Regions from separate parts of the Skermanella rosea genome, predicted to be linked through region 2. Evidence: riboswitches for the same ligand, from Rfam matches in the RefSeq annotation. Region 2 holds a riboswitch; each other region holds the start of a gene.

Region 1 (2,196 bases), 2.6 Mb from region 2:
CGCGGTAGATGTCCCAGGTCAGCTCCTCGGCCCGGCCGCCGACCTTCTCCAAGGCCTGGTAGATCGGGACGGTGCCGATCGGCACGGCGGCATTGCGGATGATCCACTCGCGGGTGGTGTGGATGTTGGCGCCGGTCGAGAGGTCCATCACGGTGTCGGCCCCCCAGCGGGTCGCCCAGACCATCTTCTCGACCTCTTCCGCCACGGAGGAGGCGACGGCGGAATTGCCGATGTTGGCGTTGATCTTGACCAGGAAATTGCGGCCGATGATCATCGGCTCGATCTCCGGATGGTTGATGTTGGCCGGGATGATCGCCCTGCCCTTCGCCACCTCGTCGCGCACGAATTCCGGGGTGACATGGTCCGGGATCGCGGCGCCGAAGGACCGGCCGTCGCGCACGGCGTCGAGCGCCGCCTGCCGGCCGAGGTTCTCCCGGATCGCGACATACTCCATCTCCGGCGTGACGATGCCGCGCCGCGCATAGGCCATCTGTGTCACGGCGGCACCGCCCCGTGCCCGCAGCGGCCTGCGGGCGGGGCCGGAGAACTCCTCCAGGTTGGAGCGTTGGCCCTGGCGCAGGCCGTTGTCCTCCGGCCTGACCGGCCGGCCGTCATAGGCTTCGGTATCGCCGCGGGCCGCGATCCAGCCGGCGCGCAACGGGGGCAGGCCGCGGGCGATGTCGATTTCAGCGGCCGGATCGCTGTAGGGGCCGGAGCTGTCATAGACACGGACCGGCGGTTCGCCGCAGCCGGGCTCCAGGTCGATCTCGCGCAGTGCGACCCGCAGGTCCGGGTACTGGGTGCCCGGAACATGCACCTTGCGCGACGCGGGCAGCGGCCCAGTGGAAACGGTGAAGGTCGGATTGCTGTCTTTCGGCATCGTGATCTCCTGCTTCGAAGGCGAGCGGAGATCCGGAATGCAGCGACGGATATGATGAGACCGGGCGCGGATGCGACCGCGGAGTCCTCGCCCTCTCCCCTTCCTACGCCGGCACGACCCGGATCAGGTTCAAAGGGTCTCCGCGTTGCCGCTAGGCCGACGGAATCTCAGCCCCCTATCGGGGCTCCCCTGGGAATACGCCGATCCTCAGGGCATCGCCGCCGCTTGTCAAGCCGTCCGTCGCCTGAAGTGACCGGTGCCGACGCCTTCAGGGCCGCTTCAGGAAATAGGGCCGGCTGCGGACCGCGACCGGGTCGGACTGGAAGGTCTGGATCGCATTGGCCGGGGTTCCCTCCAACAGGTCCCGCATGACGACGCCCATCGGATGGGGGCTGGCGCCGTATGTCAGCCGCACCCGATCCGCCGGTCCGTCATCGGCGATGAAGAAGGTGTCGAAGGGCCGGGCGACGCTCCAGCGGGAGCCGACCGGCCGGCCCGCGGACACGCCGTACCGGGTCACCGGGGAGATCGTGCCGGGAATCGGGGTCAGTCCGGTGGTGTCGACCAGGACGGTGAAAATGCAGTCGGCCGGGTCGTCGGGGTCGGTGACCCGGAATCCCCAGGTCTGCATCCACTCCGTCTCGGCGGTCGCGGCCCTGCCGTCACGGACAGGATCGGGCGATGGAAGGTTGACCAGGAAGCCGGTCAGGAACATCGGGTCGCCGAACAGTTCCCTGCCGACCGAGACGGCCGCCGGATCATCGCAGGGCACGAACAGGCGGTGGTTTCCCAGCAGATGGGTCTGCTCGTCGCCCATGAGCCACTGGTCGAAGGTGATGTCCGGAACCTCGTCCCAGCGGCCTTCCGGACAGGCCACGATGCTCAGTTCCAGTTCCTGGACGATCCCGGCCGCCGACGGCGACCAGTGTTCGGGCGGCAGGTTCAGCCCGGCCGACCGGAAGGCGCCGTGGACATGGAAGCCGTAGCTGACCGAGGCGTGGTCGCCGAAAATGGCTGGCCGCAGCCCGCTCCCTTCAAAGAGGTCGGTCACCCTGGCGGGATCGACGAGGTGATGGACCACGCAGCTGGACAGCGCGGCTTGATGGAACGGCGGAGCCACCCCCGGCAGGATCGGAGGCAACCGGGTGGGGGTATCGAGCTTCCTGGCTGTGGTCGGCATGTCCTGGCTTCCTGCGGGGATGTGCAAACAGGAGAGATAAAACTTCGGATAGGCAAAACTCCACCCTTTTCTTCCGCGCTCGCATTACCGATCCGAAACCGTTATCCTGTTTGACGAAACCATGGCCGGAATCTAG
Region 2 (2,196 bases):
TCGCCTTCGGCCAGGGCGGTGTCGGCCCAGCGGCCGGCGGGGACGACCGCGCCGTTCAGCGCGACGGCGACGCCGCGGGCTCCGGGAACCACCCCCTTCCCGCGCAGCAGGGCGTCGAGCGTCGGGGCCGCCAGCGGCTCGCGCTGGCCGTTCACCTGGATATGCGGGGGAATATGTCGGGTCATGGAAGTTCCTTCCCACTCTGCGGGCGGCCTGGCGCCGCTCTCTTCGCGAATCGGTCGATGCCGAACGGGCGGATGACGTCGGCGATCCGCCCGGTCAGGATGTGGTCGGAGACGGCGTCGGCGGTGACCGGGGTCAGCAGGATGCCGTTCCGGTGATGGCCGGTCGCCAGGACCAGCCCGTCCAGCGCCGACGGTCCCAGGATGGGGGCGTCGTCGCGCGAGCCGGGGCGGAAGCCGACCCACAGCTCGTCGATCGGCAGTTCCTCGACTCCCGGCAGCGCCCGCCAGGCGCCCTCGAGCAGGGACATGACGCCGCCCGCGGTCAGGTCGGTGTCGAAGCCGCGCTCCTCCACCGTGGCGCCGATCACCAGCCGGCCGTCGCGGCGCGGCACCAGATAGACGCCGGGCGTCCAGACCACATGCCGGAGCAGCGGCTCGCGCGGGTCCATCCGAAGGGCCGCCATCTGGCCCTTGACCGGCCGGACCGGCGGCCGGGCACCGTCGGGCAGACCGGGAATCCCCCGCGACCAGGCGCCCGCGGCCAGCACGGTGACGTCGGCCCGGTGCGTCCCGCCTCCGGCCGCCAGCACGCCGGCGGCGTGCCCGCCCTCGACCAGGATCTCCTCGACCGCCGTGTGTTCATGCAAGCGCCCCCCGGCCCGCTCGAAGGCGGTGCGGAGCGCCAGGGCGACCTTGCGGTTGTCCACCTGATGATCGCGCGGGCTCAGGATCGCCGCCGCCGTGCCGGTGTGCAGATAGGGCTCGCGGCGCTTGACCTCCGCCCCCGTCAGCCACTCATGGCCGAGCCCCAGGCTCTTCTGGAGGTCGAAATTGAAGCGCAGCCGGGCGACGTCGTCGGAGTTCAGGGCCACCACGAGGGTGCCCTCGGTGCGCAACTCGACGTCGATGCCGGAGGCGGCCTGAAGCTCCTCGGCGAAGCCCGGCCACAGGTCCTGGCTGTGCCGGTTCAGCGGCAGCTGGCCCTCCTCGCCGGGCTCGACCTCGACGCCGGCCGCCAGCATCCCCGCGGCGGCATGGCTGGCGCCGCGTCCCGCCTCGCCCTTGTCGAAGATCTCGACCCGGCACCCGGCGGCGGCAAGGCGCCAGCCGATGCCGAGGCCGACCACGCCGGCGCCGACGATGGCGACCGAGGGGCGGTCGGACCGCGGGCCGGTCGGAATATCGGAAATGGATCGCGCTGTCGTCATGGGGGCTCCCTTCGTCGGCATTATCCGAACAGGTTCGATGGGTATGATCTCAGCCGGCCCCTCGAAGGACCGGCACCCCAGCCAGATTTTCCGGACTCGCGTCCGGGGTCGCGACTATGCGGCATGCCCCGGTGTGACCGCAAGGCTTATCGGGCAGCCGCCCAGCCCGGGGGCGCCGCTACAGGCCGAAGCGGGACCACATGGCGCGGTCCTCGACGGCATTGATCATGGCGCTTGCCAGATCGTCGGCGAGGCCGGACGGCGTCAGGGCGGGCAGCGCCGCTTCCGTCCGGATGCGGCCGCGCCACCAGCGGCGCTCGCCATGGACCAGCCGCAGGTTGACCTTTTCGCCGAAGCGGTCGCGCATGACCGATCGCAGGTCGCCGAGCCCGTCGACCAGCCCCAGGTCCAGCGCCTTGGCGCCGGTCCAGAACTCCCCCGAGAACAGGTCCTCGTCGGTCCCCTTCAGGCGGTCGCCGCGCCGGCCGCGGACCATGGCCTTGAAGGCGTCGTGGATCTCCGCCTGGATCGCCTTCAGCCGGACGATGTCCTCGTCCCGCTCGGGCTGGAACGGGTCGAGCATGGCCTTCCGGGTGCCGGAGGTATGTACCCGCCGCTCGATCCCGTAGCGGGCGATCAGGTCCTGGAAGCCGAAGCCCGCGGAAACCACGCCGATCGAGCCGATGATCGAGCTGGGATCGGCGTAGATCTCGTCGGCGGCGCAGGCCAGCCAGTAGCCGCCGGACGCCGCGACGTCCTCCGCGAAGGCGAAGACCGGCACCTTCTTCTCGTCGGCCAGCTGG
Region 3 (2,196 bases), 930 kb from region 2:
GGACGCCATGCCGTAGCCCAGCCACAGCACCAGCAGCGGCGCCAGCGCGAACACCGGGATCGCTTGGCTGAACACCAGCACCGGCATCAGCCAGCGGCGCGCCGGCCGGAAATAGCTGAGCGTCAGCGCCGTGGCGGCGCCCAGCACGACGCCGAGCGCCAGCCCGCCCAGGATCTCGCCCATCGTGAACAGGGCGTGGTAGCCGATCAGGCCGGCCCGCTCCCACAGCGCCACCGCCACCCGCGCCGGATCGGGCAGGATGAATCGCGGCACGCCGGTCGCCCAGACAAGCGCCTGCCACGCGGCGATCAGGACCGCCGCGGTCACCAGGGGGCGCACCATGGGCCGTACCGCCCGCATCATGATGACAGCCGCCGCAGCAGCTCGGCCTGCCGCGCCAGAAGCGCCGGATCGTCGGCCGGCCGCGGCGGCGAACCCTCGGGCGAGATCGCCGGCCCGATTTCCGCCGGCTGTCCCGCCATCACATGGATCCGATGTCCGATGCGAAGCGCCTCCAGCGGGTCGTGGGTGACCAGAAGCACCGTCTTCCCCGCCAGCAGCCCGGCCGCCAGTTCCTGGAGCCTGAGCCGGGTGATCGCGTCCAGGGCCGAGAAGGGCTCGTCCATCAGCACGACGGGACGGTCCTCCATCAGGGTGCGGGCCAGGGCCACCCGCTGGCGCATGCCGCCCGACAGCTCCGCCGGCCGGGCTTGCAGCCGGTCGCCCAGCCCGACCGCGTCGAGCAGCCCGCGCGCCCGGTCCGCCAGGGCGGCGCCCACCGCCTCGCCGCGCAGCCTCGGCCCCAGCAGCACGTTGTCCAGCGCGCCCAGCCAGGGCAGCAGCAGGTCCTGCTGAGCCATGTAGGCGACCCGGCCGTCCAGCGGCTTTCCGTCCTCCGCCGCCAGGACCGTGGGCGGCTCCGGATCGGCCAGCCCGGCGATCAGCCGAAGCAGCGTGGTCTTGCCGACGCCGCTCGGCCCGAGCAGGCAGGTGCAGCGGCCGCCTTCGAGCTCGAAATCCAGGCCGTCGAACAGCCGCGCGCCGCCATAGGTCAGGCGGGCCCGCTCAATTCTCACGCCGATGCTGGGAGGATGGGCCGACACGGTCGGCCGCACGAGGTCGTGCATGGGTCACTGATCCCTACGCCGGTATCAACCGGATCAGGTTCCAGGGGTCGTCCCGCGGCTTGGGACCTCTCAGCCGACCATCGGCTCCCCCCAGTGAGGTTGGGACAGACTATTGCAAGTCCGTGACGCCCTGGCAAGGCGCTGGAATACCGAATACGCACATAGTTGACGAAGCGCGGGGGGCGGCCTAGGTCAGCTTCCATGTTGAACCAGCCCCAGCCCGCCCAGTCCCAGCCCGCCCAGTCCGAGCCCATCGGCCCGCTCTTCATCGGAAGCGAGATCTACCGGGCCTCCACCTATGGCAAGAAGCACCCGCTCGCGATCCCGCGGGTCTCCACCGCGATCGACCTTTCCCGCGCCATGGGATGGCTGGACCACCGGGACTATCTGGACAGCCCCAGGGCGACCCCCGACCAGCTCGCCCGTTTTCACGACCGGACATATATAGAGACGGTCCGCCGGGCCGAGGCGGAGCAGCGGCTCGATCCGGAGGCGCGCGACCGCTACAATATCGGCCGGCTGGAGAACCCGATCTTCGCCGAGGTCTTCCGCCGTCCCGCCACGGCGTCGGGCGGCTCGATCCTGGCCGGCCGGCTGCTGGCCGAGCACGAAGGGGTGATCTACAACCCCGCGGGCGGGACCCACCACGGCCTGCGCGACCGGGCCAGCGGCTTCTGCTACTTCAACGACCCGGTGCTCGCGATCCTGACCATGCTCGACGGCGGCCTGCGCCGCGTCTATTACGCGGACCTGGACGCCCATCACGGCGACGGGGTGGAATATGCCTTCGCCGACGACGACCGGGTGCTGACCGTGTCGGTCCACGAGGGCACCCGCTGGCCCTTCACCGGCAAGGTCGGCGACCGGGCCGGCGGCATGGCCCGCAACCTGCCGGTCCCGGTGGAGTTCAACGACTCCGAACTGGACTACATCCTGGAGAACGCCCTGATGCCGCTGGGCCGGTGCTTCGCCCCCGACGCCGTGGTGATCCAGTGCGGCGCCGACGCCCTGGCCGACGACCCGCTGAGCCGGCTGGAACTGTCCAACCGCGCCCTGTGGAACGCCGTCC
Region 4 (2,196 bases), 1.6 Mb from region 2:
GACCACCGCCGGAACGCGCGACGATCCGTCGTAGCAGACGATGACCGCGGAATGGGCCATGTTGCCCCGGCCGTCGGAGTGGTAGGTCATGGCGAGCCCGCGGTACGTCCCCTTGGCCAGCGCGTCGCGCACGGCCTCCGGCGTGTCCGCCCCCTTGGCCGCCGCGTCCAACACCATGCGGATGCCGTCGTACTGGCCGAGCGCGAAGGCGTCGGGCTCGGTGCCGAAGGCCGTGCGGTACTCGGCGGTGAAGCGCTCCATCTCCGGCGAGCCGCCCGACACCGGCGAGGCCGAGGTCTCGGCGCAGACGCCCCTCAGTTCGGCCGGCTCCAGCAACGCCGCGGTGGACGGCTGGTGCATGGCCGAGCCGGCGACGATCGGCACGCCGGGGTTCATGGCCGTCGCCTGCCGCACGAACAGCGCCGTCGGGCCGGAATGCAGGTGCAGGACCAGCACGTCGGGGTTGGCCGCCATGGCCTTGGTCAGCACCGGCAGCATGTCGCGGATGCCGGGATCGACGCCCTCCTCGAACACCGGCTCGACGCCCAGCTTGCCGAAGGCGTCGCGCAGGTGCGCCTGGCCGCTCTGGCCATAGGCGGTGGTCTGGTAGATCACGGCCGGCCTGCGCTTGCCCAGTTCCTCCGCCACGTAGCGGGCATGGGCGGTCTTGGTGACCCCGTCGCCGGGGAAGAAGCGGAAGACCCAGGGATTGCCGCGCTCGGTGATCGACGCCGTGCCGGAGACCGTGACCAGGGGGATGCCGTACTCGTCGGCCAGCGGCAGCATGGCGAGCATCTGGGTGCCCAGCATGCTAGCGGCGACCGCCGTCGGGGTCCCGCGCCCGGACGCCCGTTCCAGCGCGGTTACCGCGCCTTCGGGGGAGGTGCCGGTATCGATCACTTCCGACCGCACCGTAACCCCTTCGGGAGCTTCCCGGATCGCCAGGACGGCGCCGTTCCGCTGGCTGGTGCCTTCCAGCGCCAGGAAGCCGGTGACCGGCACCAGCACCGGGATGTCCAGGTCGGCCGCGGCGGCGGAGCCGGCGGCGGACGACAGGGCGGCGGCGAACGCGGCGGCGAACAGTGTGGACTTCCGGGCGGACATCGTCGGTTCCCCTTCCTCCTTGCGAAGCGGAAACCTGTGAGTGCCGCGATTTGCTCTTGGTCGGTCCCACGGGCTCCCTTCGCTGGCATGATCCAGATCAGGTTCTATGGGTATGATCTCAGCACGGGCGGATCGGCCCGGCACCCCAGCCTTCGTGACGCGACAGTGACAGTCCGGCTTGGCCCCGTCAAGGCTCGGCCAGCCCTATCCGAAGGAGAGCGCCCGGCCGTTTAATCTAATACTTTTGACGTAGATCATTGCCGCTGCAACCCTGGCGCCCGATTGTCCGCGATTGCAACTGGGGGGATGACCAATGAACACTCGCGAGCTGTCCGACGCGCGGGCTCAGCCCGACGCGGCCCCGTCCCATGGCACGTCGGTCGAGCTGGCGCTCTGGCGGATCGACGGTGCCACGCAGCGCTCGCTCCGGCAGCTCGGCCCCCATGTCAACGCCGACCTGGACGGCATCCTCACCGATTTCTACGGCTTCCTGAAGCGCTTTCCCGAGACGGCGGAGCTGATCGCGGCGGAGGGCATGGTCACCCGCCTGATCTGCGCTCAGCAGGACCATTGGCACAAGCTGTTCGTCGACGGCATCGACGCCGGGTACGTGGAGCGGGTGCAGCGGATCGGGTCGGCCCACCACCGGGTCGGGCTGAAGCCGCGTTTCTATCTGTCGGCCTATTCCTTCATCCTGGAGCGGCTGGTCCGCTCGGTGATCGAGCGCAACCGCTGGAGCCGGCACGCCGCGGCCGACCAGGCGGCGACGCTGATCCGCACCCTCCTGATGGAGGCGGAGCTGGCGCTTTCCGTCTATACCCACACGACGACCGAGCAGCACGTGACGGACGAGCTGCTCGACCTCGCCGACACCTTCGAGCAGGAGCTGGACGACGCGGTCCAGCTGGTCCGCCGCAAGGCCGAGGCGATGGAAAGGGCCTCGACCGAGGTGTTGGGCGCCGCCCGCATGGTCAGCGAGGACGGCGGCCACGTCGCCGAGGCGTCCCACGAGGCCGACGTCAACGCCCAGACCATCGCCGCCGCCACCCAGGAGCTTTCGGCCTCCATCGCCGAGATCTCGCGGCAGGTGGA

The links. A riboswitch is a leader RNA that binds a small molecule or an ion and turns the genes downstream of it on or off. The one in region 2 is predicted to bind thiamine pyrophosphate.
Region 1: it holds a riboswitch for thiamine pyrophosphate, as region 2 does, so the genes downstream of both, thiC (phosphomethylpyrimidine synthase ThiC) here and thiO (glycine oxidase ThiO) in region 2, are expected to answer to the same signal.
Region 3: it holds a riboswitch for thiamine pyrophosphate, as region 2 does, so the genes downstream of both, JL101_RS06760 (ABC transporter ATP-binding protein) here and thiO (glycine oxidase ThiO) in region 2, are expected to answer to the same signal.
Region 4: it holds a riboswitch for thiamine pyrophosphate, as region 2 does, so the genes downstream of both, JL101_RS23290 (ABC transporter substrate-binding protein) here and thiO (glycine oxidase ThiO) in region 2, are expected to answer to the same signal.

What each region holds. Positions count from the first base shown of each region.
Region 1 is NZ_CP086111.1:3,154,193-3,156,388, forward strand. It holds gene thiC (phosphomethylpyrimidine synthase ThiC) at 1-880, opposite strand, end outside; TPP riboswitch at 963-1,081, opposite strand; gene JL101_RS14620 (hypothetical protein) at 1,149-2,060, opposite strand.
Region 2 is NZ_CP086111.1:524,851-527,046, forward strand. It holds gene thiS (sulfur carrier protein ThiS) at 1-185, opposite strand, end outside; gene thiO (glycine oxidase ThiO) at 182-1,393, opposite strand; TPP riboswitch at 1,383-1,483, opposite strand; gene JL101_RS02485 (S49 family peptidase) at 1,572-2,196, opposite strand, start outside.
Region 3 is NZ_CP086111.1:1,457,787-1,459,982, forward strand. It holds gene JL101_RS06755 (ABC transporter permease) at 1-342, opposite strand, end outside; gene JL101_RS06760 (ABC transporter ATP-binding protein) at 360-1,127, opposite strand; TPP riboswitch at 1,120-1,228, opposite strand; gene JL101_RS06765 (acetoin utilization protein AcuC) at 1,329-2,196, shown strand, end outside.
Region 4 is NZ_CP086111.1:4,987,332-4,989,527, reverse strand. It holds gene JL101_RS23290 (ABC transporter substrate-binding protein) at 1-1,104, opposite strand, end outside; TPP riboswitch at 1,162-1,262, opposite strand; gene JL101_RS23285 (methyl-accepting chemotaxis protein) at 1,418-2,196, shown strand, end outside.